3 regions of the Cupriavidus sp. 10L43_2 genome follow, and region 3 is predicted to be linked to each of the others. Evidence: predicted binding sites of a transcription regulator. Region 3 holds the regulator's gene; each other region holds the start of a gene.
The links. Region 3 encodes sigma-54, which starts transcription at its own class of promoters, with help from an activator protein. Its sites were predicted from a motif close to TGGCANGNAANCTGCTTT; they were not measured.
Positions count from the first base shown of each region.

Region 1: the regulator sigma-54 is predicted to act here: its motif matches at 4,966-4,983, upstream of atzF (allophanate hydrolase).
Region 2: the regulator sigma-54 is predicted to act here: its motif matches at 3,466-3,483, upstream of AC1DEL_RS09845 (circularly permuted type 2 ATP-grasp protein).

Region 1 covers NZ_JBFTJE010000012.1:38,129-45,413, reverse strand. Annotated here, with positions in the region: gene AC1DEL_RS17420 (GntR family transcriptional regulator) at 1-355, opposite strand, end outside; gene AC1DEL_RS17415 (ABC transporter ATP-binding protein) at 467-1,288, opposite strand; gene AC1DEL_RS17410 (ABC transporter permease) at 1,291-2,142, opposite strand; gene AC1DEL_RS17405 (ABC transporter substrate-binding protein) at 2,148-3,158, opposite strand; gene atzF (allophanate hydrolase) at 3,200-4,930, opposite strand; gene AC1DEL_RS17395 (cation:proton antiporter) at 5,265-6,566, shown strand; gene AC1DEL_RS17390 (DMT family transporter) at 6,587-7,285, opposite strand, start outside.
Region 2 covers NZ_JBFTJE010000005.1:250,104-257,388, forward strand. Annotated here, with positions in the region: gene AC1DEL_RS09830 (MurR/RpiR family transcriptional regulator) at 1-552, opposite strand, end outside; gene edd (phosphogluconate dehydratase) at 812-2,698, shown strand; gene AC1DEL_RS09840 (gluconokinase) at 2,887-3,405, shown strand; gene AC1DEL_RS09845 (circularly permuted type 2 ATP-grasp protein) at 3,649-5,124, shown strand; gene AC1DEL_RS09850 (alpha-E domain-containing protein) at 5,160-6,233, shown strand; gene AC1DEL_RS09855 (transglutaminase family protein) at 6,315-7,181, shown strand.
Region 3 covers NZ_JBFTJE010000026.1:56,746-64,030, reverse strand. Annotated here, with positions in the region: gene lptC (LPS export ABC transporter periplasmic protein LptC) at 1-355, shown strand, start outside; gene lptA (lipopolysaccharide transport periplasmic protein LptA) at 419-1,063, shown strand; gene lptB (LPS export ABC transporter ATP-binding protein) at 1,104-1,904, shown strand; gene AC1DEL_RS26170 (RNA polymerase factor sigma-54) at 2,038-3,519, shown strand; gene hpf (ribosome hibernation-promoting factor, HPF/YfiA family) at 3,570-3,923, shown strand; gene AC1DEL_RS26160 (PTS sugar transporter subunit IIA) at 4,402-4,857, shown strand; gene hprK (HPr(Ser) kinase/phosphatase) at 4,914-5,885, shown strand; gene AC1DEL_RS26150 (PsiF family protein) at 5,994-6,326, shown strand; gene rapZ (RNase adapter RapZ) at 6,391-7,285, shown strand, end outside.

The sequences.
Region 1 (7,285 bases), on a different contig from region 3:
GCCAGATCGCCGCCAGGGCGGCCAGCGCCTCCTGGTTGCTGTCCGGCGCCATCGCGCACAGCCGCCGCACGGCCTCGGTCTCCAGCACCATGCGCAGGTCGTACAGTTGCTCGAACTTGTCAAAGTCGAACGGCAGCACGCGCCAGCCGGCGCGGAAGCTGACCTCGACGAATCCTTCCTGCTTCATCCGGAACAGCGCCTGGCGGACCGGCGTGCGTGACACGCCCAGCCGCTCACAGACTTCGTTCTCGGTGAAGCGGTCGCCGGGCACGAGGCGAAAGTCGGCGATATCGCGCTTCAGCAGCGCGTACACATCGTCGGCACGCGAGGTGCGCCCGGCATCGGTAGGGGGCATGGCATTCATGGGGATAGGCGCGGTGCGGGTCTCATGGGGAAGGCTGGGCCGGCGCTGGCGCCCATTATGCGCCGGCGCCGGCCGGGTCGCCACCGGCCCCGGGGGCACGCTTCAGCGCCTGACTTCACGCTGGAAGATCTCCAGGCTCTGCCGCTTGGCCGCGACGAAGCTCGCCTGCGACAGCGTCTCCACCGTGCGTGGCCGCGCGTCGCCGTAGTCGAGGATCTCGGCCACGCGCGTCGGGCGCTTGGTCAGCAGCAGGATCTGGTCGGCCAGGTACACCGCCTCCTCCAGGTCGTGCGAGACCAGCAGCATGGTCGTGCCGGTCTGCATGAACACCTCCTGCAGCTTCTCCCGGATGAACAGCGTCATTTCGAAGTCGAGCGCGGAGAACGGTTCGTCGAGGAACAGCACCTCGGGCCGGGGCGCCAACGCCCGCATGATCGACGCCGTCTGCTGCTGCCCGCCAGACAGCTCGTACGGGTAGCGGTTCAGGTCGAACTTCACGTCGAAGGACGCCACCAGCTCCGCCATGCGCCGGTCCACCTCGGCCTTGCTGCGGCCCTCCAGCAGGAGCGGATAGGCGATGTTGTCGATGGTCCGCATCCACGGGAACATCGCCTCGCGGTAGTTCTGGAACACGTAGCCGATGCGCGTGTCCTTGAGCGACTTGCCGTCGAACAGGATCTCGCCCCGGTCGATCGGAATCAGCCCCGCGATCATGTTGATCAGCGTGCTCTTGCCGCAGCCGTTGGGGCCGAACACCGAGACGATCTTGCCTTTCGGGATGTCGAGGTCGAAGTTCTCGTACAGCGGCCAGCCGGCGAAATACTTGGTCAGCCCGCGGATGGTGATGTGGGTGCCCGGCGGCCCGGGGCGGAACGGCGGCACCGGCACGTCGGCGTGGCGGGCAGGGGACAGAACGGTGGTCATGGTTACCTTCCACTCCAATGGACGATGCGGCGTTCCAGCACGAGGAACGCGATGTTGAGCACGTAGCCGAGCGCGCCGGCCGCGAGGATGGCCGCGTACATGGTCTTGACGTTGAGCACCTGCTGGGCATCGATGATGGCGTGGCCGAGACCGTTCTCGGAGCCGATGAACATCTCCGCGACGATCACGATGACCAGCGCCATCGACACGGCGGAGCGCAGGCCGACAAAGCTCGGCTGCAGGCTCTCCCAGACCAGCACGTCCCGGAAGATGCGCCAGCGGGAGGCGCCCATCACGCGCGCCGCCATCACGCGCTGCTTGCGCGCGTTGATCACGCCATAGGCGCTGTTGAAGACCACGATCAGCAGGGCACCGAAGGCGGCGATGGCTATCTTGTTGATGTCGGACACGCCGAAGATCAGCAGGAACAGCGGAATCAGCGCGGAAGACGGCGTGGAGCGGAAGAAGTCGATCAGGAACTCCACGCTGCGGTAGGCCCGCTCATTGCTGCCGAGCAGCACGCCCAGCGGCATGCCAACCACCGCCGCAATGGCGAACGCCTGCAGCGTCCGCGCGACGGTGACGGCGAAGTCCGCCAGCAGCTCGCCGCCGGCCAGCCCGGTGGCCAGCGCCACCAGCGTATCGCCGGGGCTCGGCAGCAGGATCGGCTTGATCAGGCCGAAGCGGACCACCAGGTCCCAGATCAAGAACAGCACCAGCGGGCCGACCATCGGCAAGAGTCGGTCGCCGAGGGGCCGGCGTGGCGCGGCGTCGTGCGAGGCCGGGGGCGCCCAGGACTGGCCGGCGGGCGGGGCCGTGCCCGGCACGGCGGCGGTATCGGAGAGTTCGGACATGGTCGTCAGGCCTTGTAGAGCAGCGTGTTGACGTCCACCTTGCGCGAGAAGATGCCCTTTTCGGTGAACAGGTCGTAGAACTTCTGGAAGTGGGCGGCGTCGCTGGCCTTGAATTCGTCGAAGAACAGGTAGTCAGCCATCGGCACCTCGGCCGTCAGCGCGCCTTCGATGGCCGTATAGCCCTTGAGGAAGGGGCGCGCCTCGGTCGGGTTCTGGCGCACCAGCACCACGCCGCGCCGGTAGGCGGCGAGGTAGGCCTTGGCCACGTCCTTGTTCTTGCCGAGGAATTCCGTGGTCAGGCTGGCCGAGCCGCCATGCCACGGGGCCATCGGGTCGCCGAGGATGTAGCGCGCCACCACGCCGGCTTCCAGCGTGCGCGTGGTGCCGTTGAGCCGGCCGATGGTGCCGGTCGGCTCGAGCGAGTAGACCCCATCGATCTGGCCGGCGGCGAGCGCGGCCACGTGCTGGCCAATCGGCAGCTCCGTCACGCTGATCTTGCCGGCGCCGGCGCGCTCGAGCATGGTCTTGGCCAGCACCACGTTCTGCAGGCCCGGGCCGCATGCCACGCGCTTGCCCTTGAGTTCCGCCACGGTCTTGATCGGGCTGTCCTTGGCCACGAGGAACTCGTCGAGCACGAACTTGGCGTTGGTCGGGTTGGTGCAGAAGATCTTCAGCAGGCCGGGCTGGGCGATGTCACCGATGGCCAGCGCGGCCGAGGCGGTGCCATTGGCGCTGCCGTCGCAGCGGCCGGCCAGGATGGCCTCGATGACCTGCTGCGGGCTGGCGAACTTGATCGGCTCGACGTTCAGCCCCGCTTCCTTGAAATAGCCCTTTTCGACGGCGGCGAAGAAGGGCAGGCCCGACGCGACCGGCCAGTAGCCGATGCGCAGCTTGGGCGTGCCCTGCGCGCGGACGATGGCCGGCGCGGCCAGCACGGACAGCGCGGCGGCGCCGGCCTTCAGCGCGCGGCGGCGCGAGGGGGAGACGGTGGCGGGACGGGAGGTGGAGCGGGTCATGGCAGGTTCCTGTGCGTGAATGTTGAGGATTCGGAAGACGGTCAAGCGGCGGAGAGCGACGTGATATAGGCGCGCCAGCCGCCATGGGCGCTGACATCGGGCGCACCGTGCAGCGCATGGCCTTCGCAGACGAAGCCATGGACCCAGCGGCCATCGGCCAGCTCGAGGCTGCCCAGCGCGAGCGGGGCCGGCACCAGCGCCAGGAAGCTGCCGACGGCGGCGAGCGGCACCTGCCACACCTCCACCGCGATGGCGGCGCCGGCATCCTCCCCGGCGTCCACGCGGCGCAGGCCGGGCTTTGGCGGGGTGGTGCCGGGCAGCGCGTGCAGCCGATAGTGCGGCGCGGTGGTGGTGGCCTCGGCCAGCGTCGCACCGCGTTCGGTCAACTGACCGTTCAGCGGCATGCCAGAGAGATGGGCGCCCACCACGGCCAGCGGCAGATGAGTGGCGGGGGACGGGGCCAGCCCGGCAATGGACACCGGCGCGGGCAGCGGCTCGCCCGTCGCACCCAGCGTCAGCCCCGTGGCGTGGTGGAAGCGTTGCCCCAGGTCGGCGAGCTGCCAGTCGCTGCCGGCCTGGCCGATCAGCGTGATGCCGAACGGCAGCCCGTCCGGGCGCAGGCTAGCGGGCACGGACAGCGCGGCGTAGTCGAGCAGGTTGACGAAGTTCGTGTAGTGGCCGAGTTCGCGGTTGCGTACCACCGGATCGGCCAGCATGGCGGCGATGGTGCAATGCGTCGGCGCCGTGGGCACGCACAGCACGTCGATGTCCTGCCACATCGTGGCCGCGCGCTGGGCCAGGGCCTGGAGCGCGTGCTGGGCATCGAACACATCGGCGGCGCTGTAGCGGCTGCCGGCGGCCAGGATCGAACGCACCGGCTCGATGACCGCGCCCGGCGCGCGGTCGAAGAAGGGGCGCACGGCGGCGTAGCGCTCGGCGACCAGCGCGCTGTCATAGAGCAGCGCGGCGGCTTCGGCCAGCGGGGCATAGTCGATGGGCACCGCGCGACCGCCCAGCGCCTCCAGCGCGGCAACGGCGGCGTCGAAGGCCCGGCGGGCGAGGTCATCGCCGAAAAACTCCGGCTCGGCCGGCACGCCAAAGCGGAACGCAGCCGGCAGCGGCGTGCGCGCCAGCGGCAGCGCGCGCGAGTACGGGTCCTGCGGGTCATGGCCGGCTGCGGCTTCCAGCACGCGCACCGCCATGGCCACCGTGCGCGCCAGGATCGACACGCAATCCACGCTCTGCGCGGCGGGGAACACGCCGTGGGCGGAGATCAGGCCCTTGCTCGGCTTCAGCCCGACGATATTGTTGAGCCCGGCGGGCACCCGGCCGGAGCCGGCGGTGTCCGTGCCCAGCGCGAAGTCAACCTCACCGCTGGCCACCGCGTACGCCGAACCGGAACTCGACCCGCCGCTGACATAGGCTGGATCGAACGCATTGGGCACGGCGCCGTAGGGCGAGCGCGTGCCATTCAGGCCGCAGGCGAACTGGTCCAGGTTGGTCTTGCCGGCCAACGCCGCGCCGGCGCCCAGCAGGCGCGCGATCACCGTGGCGTGGGCGTCCGGCACGTAGGCGAATTCGGGGCAGGCGGCGGTCGTCGGCACGCCAGCCACGTCGATATTGTCCTTGGCCGCAAAACGCAGGCCGGCCAGCGGGGCGTGCTCCGGGTGCGGGGCGACGACCGGGGTATCGAACCGCGCGATCCACGCCGCATCGGCCTCGCCGGGGGCGGCTGTCGTGGCCGCTGTGGTGGCCGAGGTAGAGGTACGCATGAGTGTCCTATCTGAAATCCAATCTTGGATACAAGATAGCAATCACCGTGCCAAAGGCACTTTTGGGCAGGGGGAGGCCCGGTCAGACGTGGAAAATGTCAATGAAATCAGTCGATTAACCACGTGGCTGTTCACGCGTGACCGGCTGCTGGGCGCCTTCGGCCTGCCACCCACACCCTGCCGGCCATCCGCAAGCCCCTGCGTGGTGCGCGCACGCACCAGTGTCGGGAGGTCTTCACTGACACGGCGCTACGGGGTCCGCCCGACAGCGCCCGCCCGCCGCGCCGCCTACTGTGAAAGTCTCGACCGGGATATATCGAATAGAGGAGCCAGCTTGTTCGCGACCTGGGCATTGGTCATTGGCGCGCTGCTGATCACGATGGGGTTGATCGACTCCATGGTGAAGCGCCTGCCCATGTCCCCGTCCGGCCTGTATCTATTAGTGGGGATGGCGCTGGGACCGGGCGGGGCCGGGCTGATCGTGCTCGATCTGACGGACCCGGGCCACGTGAAGGTGCTGGAATGGATCACCGAGCTGGCCGTGCTCGTCGCCCTGTTCGGCGTGGGCTTGCGGCTGCGGGTGCAGATGACGTACCGCGTCTGGCGCCTGCCGGTGCGGCTGGCCACCGTGGCGATGCTGCTGACCATCGGCGGCGTCTGCGCCGTGGCGGTGGGCTGGCTGCAGGTGCCACTGGGCCTGGCGGTGCTGCTCGGGGCGATCCTGGCGCCCACGGACCCCGTGCTGGCCTCGGACGTGCAGATGGCCGATACCGAGGATCGCGACGTGGTGCGCTACAGCCTGACGGGTGAGGGCGGCCTGAACGATGGCGCGGCGTTCCCGTTCGTCATGCTCGGCCTTGGCTTGCTGGGTTTCCACGAACTGGGCGCGTGGGGCGGCCGCTGGATGGCGGTCGATCTGGTCTGGAGCACCCTCGGCGGGCTGGCAATCGGTGGGCTGCTGGGCTGGCTGGCGAGCAAGACCATCCTGGTCCTGCGGCTGCGCTTCCATGAGGCGGTGGGGCTGGAGAGTTTCCTCACGCTGGGCCTGATCGGCGTGTCCTACGGCGCCGCGCTGTTGCTGCACACCTACGGCTTCCTGGCCGTGTTCGCGGCGGGGCTGGCGATGCGGCAGGTGGAGCGCCGCGAGAATCCCGCCACCTCGCCGGCGGAGGTGCTGGGACCGCTGCATACGGCCGATGTCGAGACCACCTCCACGCACGAGCGCAAGGCCGCCGCCTACCTCACCCATACCGCCTCGGAGTTCTCGTTCAATATCGAACGGCTGGCCGAGCTGTGCGTCACCCTGCTGATCGGGGCGATGCTGACCCGGGAGGTCTTCCACGCCCAGTACGTGGTGCTGGCGCTGCTGCTGATCTGCCTGATCCGGCCGCTATCGGTCTATGCGTCCACCTTCGACCTGCCCATGGCGCGCGGCCAGCGGCGCCTGACCGCGTGGTTCGGCATTCGCGGCATCGGCTCGCTTTACTACCTGGCCTATGCCCTGACGCACACCGCCGGCGAGGAATGGAGCCCCTTCCTGATCCACGCCACGCTGTGCACCGTGGTGTTCTCCATCGTCCTGCACGGCCTGACGGCCACGCCGCTGATGGCCTTCCATCAACGGCTGGGGCGCTAGCCAGCACCCTTCAGCGTCATTCAGCGCCGCTGCGCCAGCCCGATGCCTGCGGCGATGGTGAGCAGCCCCACGCCGTGATACCAGTGGGGCGACTCGCCGAGCAGCAGCGTGGAGAGCAGGGCGGCGAACACCGGCGTCAGCGTGATGAAGAACACCGGCAACTGCGCGCCGGCCCGTGCGATGGCGCGGTCCCAGGCGAAGTAGGCCAGCAGCGAGGGAATCGTCGACACATAAAGCAGGATGCCCATCACCTTGCCGTTCCAGGGGATGGGCGTCGACAGCGTCATCAATTCCCACGCCGTGACGGGCACGCTGGCCACCACGCCGGTGACGATCTGCGCGAACAGCAGCACCGGCAGCGGCAGGTCCGGGCGATGCTTGCGCAGCAGCCAGGTATAGGCGCTCCAGGCGATGGTCGCCGCAAGCATGTACAGGTCGCCGGGCACGAAGTCGAGCTGCGCCAGCCGCCCCAACTCCCCGCGCACCAGCACGAAAGACACCCCCACCAGACACAGCAGCGCCCCCGCCACAGCCCACGGCCGCATGCGCTCCCCGAAGAACAGCGCGCCGATGATCAGCAGGAACAGCGGCGTGGAGGCGCCAATCAAGGTGACGTTGATCGGCGTCGAGGTGGTCAGCGCGAGGTACTGGAACGCGTTGTAGCTGGCAATCGACAGCACGCCCATCGCCGTCAGCAGCCCCGCATGCCGGCGCAGCGT
Region 2 (7,285 bases), on a different contig from region 3:
GCCGCTGTTGGAGACCAGCACCGCCACGTCGCCAGGGCGCAGCAACGCGGCGGACATGCTGAAGACATGCGGGTCCGAGTAGGCCGTGGTGGGAATGCCTAGGCGGAAGAATTTGTGCTGGATATCGAGCGCGACGATGCCGGAGTTGCCGCAGCCATAAAACTCGATGCGGCGCGCGCTGGCCAGCAGGCGGATGCCGTGCTCGATCTGGTCGGCCGACAGCGCGTTGCGGACCGCCATCAGTGTGGCGATGGTGCGGTCGAAGACCTTGCCGGCGATGTCGGCCGGGCGGTCGTCGGCCTCCACGTCCTGGTGGACGAACGGCGTGCCGCCGCCCAGGTTCTGGGCGAACTGGAGTTTGAACTCCTTGAAGCCGTCGTAGCCCAGCGCGGCGCAGAAGCGGGCGATGGTCGGCTGCGAGACGCCGGCGCGTTCGGCCAGTTCGGGCATCGACAGGCGAATCACGCTGGCGCCGTGGCGGGTGACGTAGTCAGCCAGACGGCGTTCTGACGGACGGAGCGTGTCGTAGACGGCAAGGATTCGGTCGCGCATGGCGGTGCGGGTCTCGGTTGGCCATCGGCGTGGCCATTCTGGGGATTGAAGATGTAGAGATTCTACACAGAATGACATGGGGATCGATCGGTAATCGTGGGCATGCCCCCTTAGGGCTTTCCCGTATTTGCGTCGACAGCATCATATTTTCGCGAGAAAGCGGCTTCCGGCAGGCGGGAGGCCAAGGCTATAATGTAGAAAATCTACATATCGACGGGCGGTTCTTTGCCCGGCGCTCCCCACGAGGAACATTGTCGCCATGACCCAATCCGTTCACGCCAAGGTGTCGGCCGTTACGCAACGCGTTGTCGAGCGCAGCCGCGCGAGCCGCGCCGCCTATCTGGCGCGCTGCGAGCGGGCACAGCGGGAACTCGGCCCGCTGCGCGGCATGTCGTGCGCGAATCTGGCGCACGGTTACGCCGCGCTGCCGGCCGACGACAAGCTCAAGCTTCGCGTCGAGCACGCCCCGAACCTCGGCATCGTGACCGCGTACAACGACATGCTGTCGGCCCACCAGCCGTACGAGCGGTATCCGAACGTGATTCGCGAGGCGGCGCGAGCGGTGGGTGGCGTGGCCCAGGTGGCGGGCGGCGTGCCGGCGATGTGCGATGGCATCACGCAAGGCAACGCTGGCATGGAGCTGTCGCTGTTCTCGCGCGACGCCATTGCCATGGGTACGGCGGTCGCGCTCTCGCACAACACCTTCGATGCCGCGCTGATGCTCGGCGTGTGCGACAAGATCGTGCCGGGCCTGCTGATGGGGGCGCTCCAGTTCGGCCACCTGCCCATCGTCTTCGTGCCCGCTGGGCCGATGGCGACCGGTCTCTCGAACAAGGAAAAGGCGCGCGTGCGCCAGCTCTACGCCACGGGTCAGGTTGGTCGCGATGTCTTGCTTGAGGCCGAATGCGCCGCCTACCACGGCGCCGGCACCTGCACCTTCTACGGCACGGCCAACAGCAACCAGTTCCTGATGGAAATCATGGGCTTGCACATGCCGGGCTCGGCCTTCGTGCACCCGGACAGCGGACTGCGCGACGCGCTGACGGCGGCCGCGGCACAGCGCGCGCTGGCGCTGATCGCGCGCGGCAACGCGTACACGCCGCTCGCCCAGATCGTGGACGAGCGGGCCATCGTCAACGCCATGGTCGGCCTGCTGGCCACGGGCGGTTCCACGAACCATACCATCCACCTTGTCGCCATGGCGCGTGCCGCCGGCATCGTCATCGACTGGAATGACTTCGACCGCCTGTCGGCGGTCACGCCGCTGCTGGCGCGCGTCTATCCGAACGGCTCGGCCGATGTGAACCACTTCCACGCCGCCGGCGGCGTGGCCTATGTGATTGGCCAACTGCTCGAAGCCGGGTTGCTGCACGAGGACGTCCAGACCGTGATGGGGCAAGGGCTGGCGCGCTACACCGAGGAGCCGGTGATGACCGACGGCGCGCTGCGCTGGCGCGACGGTCCGACCACGAGTGGCGATGCCGCCGTGCTGGCACCGGCGTCGGCGCCGTTCTCGAAGGAGGGCGGGCTGCGCCTGATGGCCGGCAACCTCGGCCGGGGCGTGATCAAGGTGTCGGCCGTGGCCGACGAGCACCGGATCGTGGAGGCCCCGGCCCGCGTGTTCGACTCCCAGGAGGCGCTGCAAGCCGCCTTCGAGGCCGACGAACTGAATCGCGACGTGGTGGCGGTGGTCCGCTTCCAGGGGCCGAACGCCAACGGCATGCCCGAGTTGCACCGCCTCACGCCGGCACTCGGCGCACTGCAGGATGCTGGCCACAAGGTGGCGCTGGTGACCGATGGCCGCATGTCGGGCGCGTCCGGCAAGGTACCGGCGGTGATTCATGTGGGTCCGGAGGCGCTTGTAGGCGGCCCGTTGGCGCGGGTGCGCGATGGCGACTGGATTCGTGTGGATGCCGTAGTCGGCACATTGACCCTGGTCGGCGATGCCGCCGCGCACGCCGAATTCGCCGCGCGCATCCCGGCGACCGCGCCGGACGACGATTTTGCGCGCTTCAGCATGGGGCGCGGCCTGTTCGGACTGTTCCGGCGCCATGCCCGGATCGCCGAAGAAGGCGGCAGCGCCCTGGACTTGTCCGAGGCCGACGCCGCGCCCGCTGTCCAAACGGCCGGCGTGGTCGCACAATAGGCGGGCGCCCAACTTGCCCTGCACGCACTTAGTCGTCGTTTAGTCATCGTTTAGTCGTTTTACGATTTTCAGCAATCGCCGCGGCCAGGTATCTCCATGCCGCGGTGCACCTTCGCGCCACGTCTTTCGCGCCCGAAGGCTACCGACAAGGATGGCCCGACCATCCGACCATGATCGACGGAGCAGACATGATCTATATCCTGATGGGCGTTTCCGGCAGCGGGAAAACCACGGTCGGCCAGTTGCTGGCCAGCCAGCTGCATTGCGGCTTCCACGATGCCGACGCCTTCCACAGCGAGGCCAACAAGGCCAAGATGCACAACGGCATTCCGCTGACCGATGAGGACCGCTGGCCCTGGCTGGCCGCGATGCGCGCCGCCATCGACACCGCCCGGGCCGAGGGCCGCACCCACGTTTTCACCTGCTCGGCGCTGCGCCAGACCTACCGCGACCGCCTGACCCCGCCCGACGGCGGTGTGACCTTCGTCTTCATGAAGGGCGACGCCGGCACCATCGGCAGCCGGCTGTCGGCGCGCACGGACCATTTCTTCAACCCGGCGCTGCTGCAAAGCCAGTTCGACACCCTCGAGGAGCCACGCGATGCGCTGGTGCTGGACATCCGCCGCACGCCCGAGGCGCTGGTCCAGGACATCCTGGACAAGTGCCCGCCCGAGTCGGCCGCCTGCTCCGGCAAGCCCGCCGCCTGATCTGAGCTGACCTGAAGCCGCCAGCCAGCCCTTGGCGCCGTGCCTTCGGCGGCGCCTGGCTGGCAAGCATCTTGCTAAACCGATTCGCGTGCCGGCGCGCGTGACCCTTGCGGGTTTTGCCGGTGCGGATATGCTGAAAGAGCCAACTCGACAAGGCATCGACAAACGGGCGACCGGGGAGACGGCACGGCACGGTCAGTACGAGGCCGGCGCGGGCGCCCATTTCACGAAGGAGCGGCCATCATGGCGGCGCGGTTTTTCGACGAGATGCTGGAAGGGCGGGAGGACGGAGCAGTGGCGGCCATCGAGGCCGGACAGACGCTGCCGTCAGGGGCGGTCAGGGCCCACTACCGCAATTTTGCGGACTGGATCGGGCGGCAGTCCGGTTCGACGATGGACAACAAACGCGCCGAGGCGGACCTTATCTTCCGGCGCGTGGGCATTACCTTTGCCGTCTACGGCGACAAGGACGAGTCGAACAGCGGCACCGAGCGCACGATTCCGTTCGATGTGATTCCGCGCATCTTCCCGGCCAGCGAGTGGGCCACGCTCGAGCGCGGCCTGCGGCAGCGCGTGGCGGCGCTGAACCGGTTCATCCACGATATCTACCACGGCCAGGACATCATCCGCGCCGGCGTGATTCCGCCCGACCAGATCTACAACAACGCCCAATACCGGCCGGAGATGCTCGGCGTGGATGTGCCGCGCGACATTTATGCCCATGTGGCCGGCATCGACGTGGTGCGGGCCGGCGAGGGCGAGTTCTACGTGCTCGAGGACAACCTCCGGGTGCCGTCCGGCGTTTCGTACATGCTGGAAAACCGCAAGATGATGATGCGGTTGTTCCCGGAGCTGTTCGCGCGCAACCGGGTGGCGCCGGTGGCGCACTATCCCGACCTGCTGCTGGACATGCTGCGCAGTGTCTCGCCCCAGAACATCGCCGATCCCACCGTGGTCGTGCTCACGCCGGGCATGTACAACTCGGCGTACTTCGAGCATGCATTCCTGGCTCAACAGATGGGCGTGGAACTGGTGGAGGGCAGCGACCTGTTCGTCGAGGACGAGCACCTATATATGCGGACCACGCAGGGGCCGCAGCGCATCGACGTGATCTACCGGCGCGTGGATGACGACTTCCTTGATCCCCTCGCATTTCGTCCAGATTCGGCGCTCGGTGCGGCCGGGCTGCTGTCGGTCTACCGGGCCGGCAATGTGACGATCAGCAACGCCATCGGCACGGGCGTGGCCGACGACAAGTCGATTTACCCCTACGTGCCGGACATGATCCGCTTCTATCTGGGCGAGGAGGCCATCCTCAACAACGTGCCGACCTATATGTGCCGGCGCCCGGACGATCTCCAGTTCGTGCTCGACCATATGGCCGACCTCGTGGTCAAGGAAACCCACGGCGCGGGCGGCTACGGCATGCTAGTCGGACCGGCGGCCACGCGCGCCGAGATCGACCAGTTCCGCGAGGTGGTGAAATCGCGCCCCGAGCAGTACATCGCCCAACCGACGCTGGCGCTGTCCACCTGCCCGACCTATGTGGAGTCGGGCATCGCGCCGCGCCATATCGACCTGCGGCCGTTCGTGCTGTCGGGCAAGGAGGTGCGCATGGTGCCGGGCGGGCTGACCCGCGTGGCGCTGCGCGAAGGGTCATTGGTGGTCAACTCCTCGCAGGGGGGCGGCACCAAGGACACCTGGGTGCTGGAGCGCTGAGCCATGGAACACGCCGATCGCCGGGAGAACCCATCATGTTGAGCCGCACCGCCGACCATCTGTTCTGGATGTCCCGCTATACCGAGCGCGCCGAGAACACCGCGCGCATGCTCGATGTCAATTACCAGACCTCGCTGCTGCCGCAGTCCGCCGAAGTGGCCGAGCAGGGCTGGTGGGCGATGCTCGATATTTCCGAGCTGACCCACGCCTTCGACCACAAGTACGGGCTGCTGCACCGCGACGACGTGATCGACTTCATGGTTCGCGACATGACCAATCCGTCGTCGATCATGAGCTGCCTGCGCGCGGCGCGCGAGAACGCCCGCGCGGTGCGCGGCTCGCTGACCACCGAGGTCTGGGAGACGCTGAACACCACCTGGCTGGATGTGCAGCGCATCATTGCCGAGGGTGAGCTGCGCGACGACCCGTCCCGCTTCTTCGAATGGGTCAAGTTCCGCTCGCATCTGGCGCGTGGCGTGCAGTTCGGCACCATGCTCAAGGACGACGCCTTCCACTTCATGCGGCTCGGCACCTTCCTGGAGCGGGCGGACAACACTGCGCGGATCCTCGATGTCAAGTTCCAGGCCTCCGGCCGGCGCGACGAGGACGATCTCGCTTTCCAGGGCGGCCAATCGCAGAGCCAGAGCCAGGGCGGGGGATTCCGGAGTCAGTCCCAATCCCAGTCCCAGGACGGTAGCGGGCAGTCCCAGAGCCAGTTGCAGAACGATGACCTGAACCGCGAGCAGAACGACTTCTATCACTGGGCAGCCGTGTTGCGCTCGGTGTCCGGCTTCGAGGTGTATCGCAAGATCTATCGCGCCGTGATCACACCGCAACGTGTGGCGGAGCTGTTGATCCTGCGGCCGGACATGCCGCGCTCGCTGGTGTCGAGCATGGACGAGGTAGTCGCCATTCTCGCGCTGGTGGCCAACCAGCAGTCGTCGGAGACGGAGCGCCAGGCTGGTAAACTCCACGCCGACCTGAAATACGCGCGCATCGACGACATCTTCGCCGTTGGCCTGCACGCCTACCTGACCAGCTTCCTGGAGCGCATTGGCGATCTCGGCAACGGCATCAGCCGGGACTTCCTCGTCCCGCTGGCTGCCTGACGAGGTGCCGGGCACGCCACACCGTTGCCGGATCGGGCGGGTGGCGGGCCGGGCACCGGTCGCCGCGGCGCGTGCCTTATCGTGAAATACAAGATCCACCACAAGACGGTCTACCGTTACACCGAGCCAGTGCGCCGCAGCGTGCACGAACTGCGGCTCGCGCCGCGTTCGGGGCCGCTTCAGTCCGTGCAGGGCTGGACGCTGACCGCACCCGGCAACCTGTCCGAGGCCCGCGACGGCTTTGGCAACATCGTCCATAACTTCACGCTGTCCGGCCCCGCCCAGACGATTTCGATCACGGCGACTGGCGAAGTGGAAGTGATGATTGCGCCGCTAAAAGAAGCGGGGGCGCCCGGCCACCATGGCTTCCACGACCAGCCGGACGCCGGCGAGTCGCGCGTGTCGCCCCTGTACTTTGCCGCCGCCACGCCGCTCACGCAGGCCCCGGCCGCGCTGCGCGCGTTCGCCGCGCCGTTCCTGGCCGCCGGCCACGACGTGCCGGCGTTGCTGGCGCTGGCCGATGGCATCGCGGACCGCGTGCGCTACAGCGCCAACACAACCCACGTCGGTACCAGCGCCGCCGATGCCTTCGCGCTCGGCAGCGGCGTCTGCCAGGACCAGGCGCAGGTGATGGTGGCCGCGTGCCGCGCCTTCGGCATTCCGGCGCGCTATGTCAGTGGTTACTTCTATGACCCGGCCGCCACGTCGATGGCCAGCCACGCCTGGGCGGATGTCTGCCTGGACGCCGCCAGCGCGCTCTGGTGCAGCATCGACGTGACGCACCGTTGCCTGACCGATGGCCGCCACGTTCGCCTTGCCGTGGGGCGTGACTACGCCTCGGCTGCACCAATTCGGGGCATTCTGGAGGGCGGGACGGGCGAGACGATGGAAGTCGAGATCGCCATCACCCCGATTCCGCCGATGCCAGCGGTACCGGTCGCTGACTGACCCCACCCCGGGCAGCAATCCTTTCCATCAGACGGCCGTTCGAAGCGACCGATGCCGCCGAGGCGGCTCGCGCCGCGCTAGGGCGCTAGAATGCAAGCTTGCCC
Region 3 (7,285 bases):
CATGCGCGCCTACCAGCCGGACCGCCCCCCGGTCACGGTCAACGCGGACCGGGGCGTGATGAACTCGGAGGGCTCGGTCATCGACCTGTACGGCAATGCCTTCCTGGTACGGCAACCCGGCGTGGATCCGTCGAAGGACCCGCGCATGACCGCTGCATCGCAATATTTCCAGTTGCTGGTCAATGACGACATCGTCAAGACCGATAAAGCGGTACAACTCACGCGCGGCCCGTCGGTGATGACGGCCAACGGACTGGTCTTCAACAATGTCACGCGCGAAGTACAATTGCTCGGCAACGTACGCGGCACCATCGTCATGAATCCGCCGTCGGGGCAGGCCCGGACCACGCAGTAAGCACAACAACAAGCACGCCAGGCGCCGGCAACGGATCGCCCGTCATTCTCTCAGCTGACCAACATGACCCCATCCCTGACGACGTTGTCCTGTCGCCGCATCGTGCCCGCCCTGGCGGTGGCAATCGCCGCGCTCGGCGCGACCCTGGCCCAGCCGGCCCTGGCGGAGCGTGCCGACAAGGACAAGCCGCTGGTGCTGGAGGCCAACAACGCCAGCTATGACGACGTGAAGCAGATCTATACGCTGACCGGCAACGTCGTGCTGACCAAGGGCACGATGGTGCTGAAGTCGGACGCCGCGCAGATCCGCACCGACCCCGAGGGCTACCAGTACGCGGTGGCCACGGCCAATCCGGGCCGCCAGGCGTATATCCGCCAGAAGCGCGACGGCGTGGACGAATACATCGACGGCTGGGGCGACCGCATCGAGTACGACGGCAAGCAGGAAATGTCGAAGCTGATCGGTCATGCCCGCGCGGCGCGCATCGCCGGCGCGAAGACCGTCGACGAGATCCGCGGCGCCGTGATCACCTACGACAGCCGCAACGAGTACTACACGGCTGCCGGCGGCGACAACAACACCTCCACCGGCAACCCGTCCGGCCGCGTGCGCGCCGTGCTCTCGCCGCGCGCGGACCCGGCCAGCGGCGCCGCCGCGCCGCCACCGCCGCTGGAACTGAAGCCGGCGCCCGCGCCCGGCAAGCCCTGAACCCCGGACGCGCCCGCCGCGTCACGCATGCATTGACCTGATGAACGACTCCGCCACGCTCGCCCCGAACGCCTCCGCAGCCCCGTCGGCCGCCCGTACCGACAGCAGCACGCTGGTCGTGCGCCACCTGAAGAAGCGCTACGGTTCGCGCACCGTGGTCAAGGACGTCTCGCTGGACGTGAAGAGCGGCGAGGTGGTCGGCCTGCTCGGTCCGAACGGCGCCGGCAAGACCACGTCGTTCTACATGATCGTGGGCCTGGTGGCACTGGATGAGGGCGACATCGTGCTGGACGACCAGCACATCAGCGGCCTGCCGATCCACGAGCGCGCCCGCATGGGCCTGTCCTACCTGCCGCAGGAGGCCTCGGTCTTCCGCAAGCTCAACGTCGAGGAAAACATCCGCGCCGTGCTCGAGTTGCAATTGGAGAAGGGCAAGCCGCTGCCGAAGGCCGAGATCGAACGCCGCCTGGATTCGCTGCTGGATGACCTGCAGATCGCCCATCTGCGCAACAACCCGGCGCTGTCGCTCTCCGGCGGCGAGCGCCGCCGCGTGGAAATTGCCCGGGCGCTGGCCTCCGCGCCGCGCTTCATCCTGCTGGACGAGCCGTTCGCCGGCGTGGACCCCATCGCCGTGGGCGAAATCCAGCGCATCGTGAGCTTCCTGAAGGCGCGCAACATCGGCGTGCTGATCACCGACCACAACGTGCGCGAGACGCTCGGCATCTGCGACCACGCCTACATCATCAGCGAAGGCACGGTGCTGGCCGCCGGCCAGCCTGAGGAAATCATCGCCAACGAGTCCGTGCGACGCGTGTACCTGGGCGAAAATTTCCGCATGTGACCCATCGGCCGCCGCGTGCGGCCGCGCTTCTCCCGGCCTCCACGGCGACAGCCGGGGTCGATCAGGAAGTCAGAGCGATAGGCGATAGCAATTTCCGTTCCATAGTCGGAAGGATGCGCATAGAATAGGTCGCATGAAACCGTCGCTTCAGCTTCGTCTCTCGCAACATCTGGCATTGACCCCGCAGCTGCAACAGTCGATTCGATTGTTGCAGCTCTCGACGCTTGAACTCCAGCAGGAAGTGGAACAGGCGCTGACCGAAAATCCCCTGCTCGAACGCGAAAACGACTGGATCGAAAGCCCGCTGCGGGTAGCCGCCGATGGCTCGGTCAACCTCCAGAGCGCCCCCGCGCCGGCCTCCTCCGAGCCACAGCCCAACGGCGACGCGCGCACCGATGGCGCGTCCGGCGGTGAGGACGACAACTACAACGACAACGGCAGCGAGGACTACGGCAGCGACTGGAGCCTCGACGACTTCGCCCGCCGCCCCCAGGGCGACGAGGACGAAAAGTCGCCGATGCAGTTGCGCGATGCCGAGCCCACGCTGCGCGAGCACCTGATGGGGCAGTTGGCCCCGCTGAAGATCTCGGTGCGCGACAAGGGCCTGGCCATCTTCCTGATCGAATCGCTCGACGATGACGGCTACCTGAGCGCCTCGCTCGAGGAAATCTGCACCGAACTGCCCGAGGAACTCGAATTCGAGATCGACGAAGTCCACGCGATCCTGACCCTGCTGCAGAGCTTCGACCCGCCCGGCGTGGGCGCGCGCAATGCCGCGGAGTGCCTCAGCCTGCAATTGCGTCGCCTGAAGCACTCCCATCGTGAGCTGGCGCTGACCATCGTCAATCATCATCTGGAACTGCTGGCCGTGCGCGACTACACGCGGCTAAAGAAAGCGCTCCAGGTGGACGAAATAGCACTGAAGGCGGCACACGAACTGATTCGCTCGCTGGCGCCGTATCCGGGGCACGCGTTCAACCGTCCCGAGGCCGACTTCGTGGTGCCCGACGTGTTCGTGCGCAAGAGCGGCAGCGGGTGGATCGCGGCGCTCAATCCGGATGTCATGCCACGGCTGCGCATCAACGACATGTATGCGCAGATCCTGCGCGGCGCGAAGGGCGAAACGGGGACGGCAGGCCTGCAGCAGAAGCTTCAGGAGGCGCGGTGGCTTATCAAGAACATCCAGCAACGATTCGATACGATCCTGCGTGTTTCGCAGGCAATTGTGGAACGTCAAAAGAACTTTTTCACGCATGGCGAAATCGCGATGCGCCCCTTGGTTTTGCGGGAAATAGCCGATACACTCGGTTTACATGAGTCGACCATTTCCCGGGTCACCACGAATAAGTACATGGCCACGCCCATGGGTACTTTCGAGTTGAAGTACTTCTTTGGGAGCCACGTCTCTACGGAGACTGGCGGCGCGGCCTCCTCCACGGCAATCCGCGCGCTGATCAAGCAACTGATAGGAGCCGAAGACCCCAGGAATCCTCTTTCCGACAGCCGGATCGCCGAACTGCTGGGTGAGCAAGGCTTCGTGGTCGCACGCCGCACGGTGGCGAAATACCGCGAAGCGCTCAAGATCCCCGCAGTCAATCTCCGCAAGACTTTGTAGCCGAGCCGCAACCGCCTGCCTGGTGCGGCTCTTTCAGAAGGAGAAGCGCTATGAACTTCAAGATCAGTGGACACCACCTCGACATCACGCCCCCGCTGCGTGAGTATGTGGAAACGAAACTGGAGCGAATTGTCAGGCATTTCGATCAGGTCATCGGCGTGAGCGTGCTGCTATCGGTGGACAATCACAAGGAGAAGGACCGGCGCCAGTACGCGGAAATCAATCTGCATCTGAAGGGGAAGGACATCTTCGTCGAAGCGCATCATGAAGATCTGTATGCGGCGATCGACTGTCTGGTCGACAAGCTCGACCGCCAGGTCATCCGCTACAAGGACCGCGTACAGGGCCACGATCGCGAGGCGGTGAAGTACCAGATGGCCGCCCAGCAACTGACGCAGCAGTAGACACCTGCAGGCAACCGAAAACAGAGCGGTTGCCGACCCTGCAGAGGACTGAAAAGAAGAGCTCAAGCCGCGCAATCAGCGCGGCTTTTTTGATGGGCGCGCGCCATGGCGGTGACGGTGCGGGCACCTGGAATGTTTCGTTACCTTATTGCCACGCCGGAGGGCGACCCGGGGCCCCCGTGAGCGGTCAAAATGGGAACAAGTGTTCGCAAGCCGCCCGCCTCGGTGTATGCTCCGCCATACAAATAACGACAGGACGGCCCCGGGACACCCCGGGTGGGCAAGCCGGCCGGCACGTCGTGGCACCGCCGCGACCCCGGCGCTGCATCGCAAAATCGCGGTGGAGCCCTGCTCTATAATGGCCGGACGCTCCAATGCGGGCGTCCCAGACAAGATCTCGGTACCCAAGTTTCGCCCCGAATCCGGCGGGACGGCCTTCGCGCCCCGGCCCGCTAACCTGACTTCTCGCGCATCGCCCATGAATCGTTTGGCCAAATTGCTGCCACCCGGCAACATCCATCTCGACGTCACCGTCACCAGCAAGAAGCGGGTGTTCGAGCAAGCCGGGCTCCTGTTCGAGAACAACCATGGCGTGGCGCGTGCTACCGTGACCGATAACCTGTTCGCGCGCGAATCGCTGGGTTCCACGGGTCTGGGTGCCGGCGTGGCCATTCCGCATGGCCGCATCAAGGGTCTCAAGCAGCCGCTGGCCGGCTTCATGCGCCTGGCCGAGCCCATTCCGTTCGAATCGCCGGACGGCAAGCCGGTGTCGCTGTTGATCTTCCTGCTCGTGCCGGAACAGGCCACGCAACAACATCTGGAAATCCTGTCGGAAATCGCCCAACTGCTCTCGGACCGCGAGATGCGCGAGGGCCTCGCCACACTGCCCACGTCGGAAGCGGTGCATGATCTGCTGACGCAGTGGCACCCCTGACTCCCGCCCCAACGGCCGCCTGAAACGGCCTGTCCGCCCCCGAAAGTCATACGCGCATGGAACTCACCGGCGTCACCTCGCAGTCGATCTTCGACGACAACGCAGCCGACATCAAGCTCTCGTGGGTCGCTGGCCTGGAAGGGGCCGACCGGGCCTTCGACGTGGAATTCGCCCGCGAAGCCACCTCGGCGGCGGACCTCGTCGGCCACTTGAACCTGATCCACCCGAACCGGATCCAGGTGCTCGGCAAGCCGGAAATCCTCTACTACCAGCGCCTCGACGACGAGCCGCGCAAGCGCCAGATGGGCGAGCTGATCCTGCTCGAGCCGCCGTTCCTCGTCGTGGCGGATGGCATGGAGCCGCCGCCAGACCTGGAGCTGCGCTGCACGCGCTCGTCCACGCCGCTGTTCACCACGCCGGTGTCGTCGGCGGCTGTGATCGACCATCTGCGGCTCTACCTGTCGCGCATCTCCGCCCCGCGCGTGACGATGCACGGCGTGTTCCTCGACATCCTCGGCATGGGCGTGCTGATCATGGGCGAGTCCGGCCTGGGCAAGAGCGAACTGGGCCTGGAACTGATCTCGCGCGGCCACGGTCTCGTGGCCGACGATGCGGTGGATTTCGTGCGACTCGGACCCGACTTCATCGAGGGCCGCTGCCCGCCGCTGCTGCAGAACCTGCTGGAAGTGCGCGGCCTGGGCCTGCTCGACATCAAGACGATCTTCGGCGAGACGGCCGTGCGCCGGAAGATGAAGCTCAAGCTCGTGGTGCAGCTCGTGCGCCGCAACGACGGCGAGTTCGAGCGCCTGCCGCTTGACTCGCAATACCTCGATGTCCTGGGCCTGCCAATCCACATGGTGAAGATCCAGGTGGCAGCCGGCCGCAACCTGGCCGTGCTGGTCGAGGCTGCGGTGCGCAATACGATACTGCGCCTGCGCGGCATCGACACCTTGCGCGACTTCATGGACCGTCAGCGCGCCGCCATGCAGGCGGACGTGGTCTCGCGCGGCCAGGGCCGCCTGCTCTGATGCGGTGGCGCGTCAACGCGCCACGGCTCTCCATCGTTTGTGCTGTAATGGGCATCGAGCCAATGGATCGGACCCATTCGTAGTGTTTCCACAGCCAAGGAGAGAAGCATGAAGAAGCTGATCGCGATGTGTTTGCTGGTGACCCCGCTGCTGGCCACGGGCGCGTTTGCCCAGAGTGCCTCGGCCCCCGCCGCCTCTGGCGCCAAGGCGCCCAACGCCCAACAGGACAAGATGAAGGCCTGCAACGCCCAGGCCACCGGCAAGAAGGGCGACGAGCGCAACAAGTTCATGAGCGACTGCCTCTCCAACAAGCCCGCCGCCGCCGCCGAACCCAAGACCCAGCAGGACAAGATGACCGCCTGCAGCAAGCAGGGCAAGGGCAAGAAGGGCGACGACTACAAGAAGTTCATGAGCGATTGCCTGTCCAAGCCGGCGGCCTGATCGTCACTTTTTGTGCGCCGGGTGTCATGACGCAGCCATCACCCGGTGCTATCCTTGCAGGGCTATGCGGATCCTCCTCATCACCGGAATCTCCGGCTCCGGCAAGTCTGTCGCCCTCAATGTCCTGGAAGATGCAGGCTACTACTGCGTCGACAACCTCCCGGCACAATTCCTGCCCGAGCTGACCAGCTACCTGGCCGAGCAGGGCTATACCCACCTGGGCGTGGCCACCGACATTCGCAGCCGCGAGTCGCTGGCGCGGCTGCCGGACACCGTGCGCCAACTGGCCGCCGCCGGCCATCAGGTGCAGGTGCTGTTCCTGACCGCCAACACCGACGCGCTGGTGCAGCGCTACTCCGAAACACGCCGCCGCCACCCGTTGTCCGGGCGCGTGGCCGAGGTACCCGCCCTGCCGGGCAGCGCCAATGCCGATGCGGCACCGCACGATACCTCGCTGATCGAAGCCATCGAGATGGAGCGCGAGCTGCTGAGCCCGCTGGCCGAATCGGCGCACCGTATCGACACCAGCAACGTCCGCACCAACACGCTGCGCAGCTGGATCAAAGAGTTGATCCGGGGCGAGGACAGCCAGCAGCTCACGCTGCTGTTCGAATCGTTCGGCTTCAAGCATGGCGTGCCGAGTGACGCGGACATGGTCTTCGACGTGCGCTCGCTACCCAACCCCTACTACGACCTCGCGCTGCGCCCCCTCACGGGCCGCGACGTGCCGGTGATCGACTTCCTGCAAAGCCAGCCGATGGTGCTGGCGATGGCCGAGGACATCCGCGCCTACGTGGAGAAGTGGCTACCGAGTTTCATTGCCGATAACCGCAGCTACCTGACCGTGGCGATCGGCTGCACGGGCGGCCAGCACCGCTCGGTGTTTATCGCGGAAAGACTTGCCAACTACTTCCGGGCACATGGTAATGTGCTGGTCAGGCACCGCGAGCTTGCCCCGG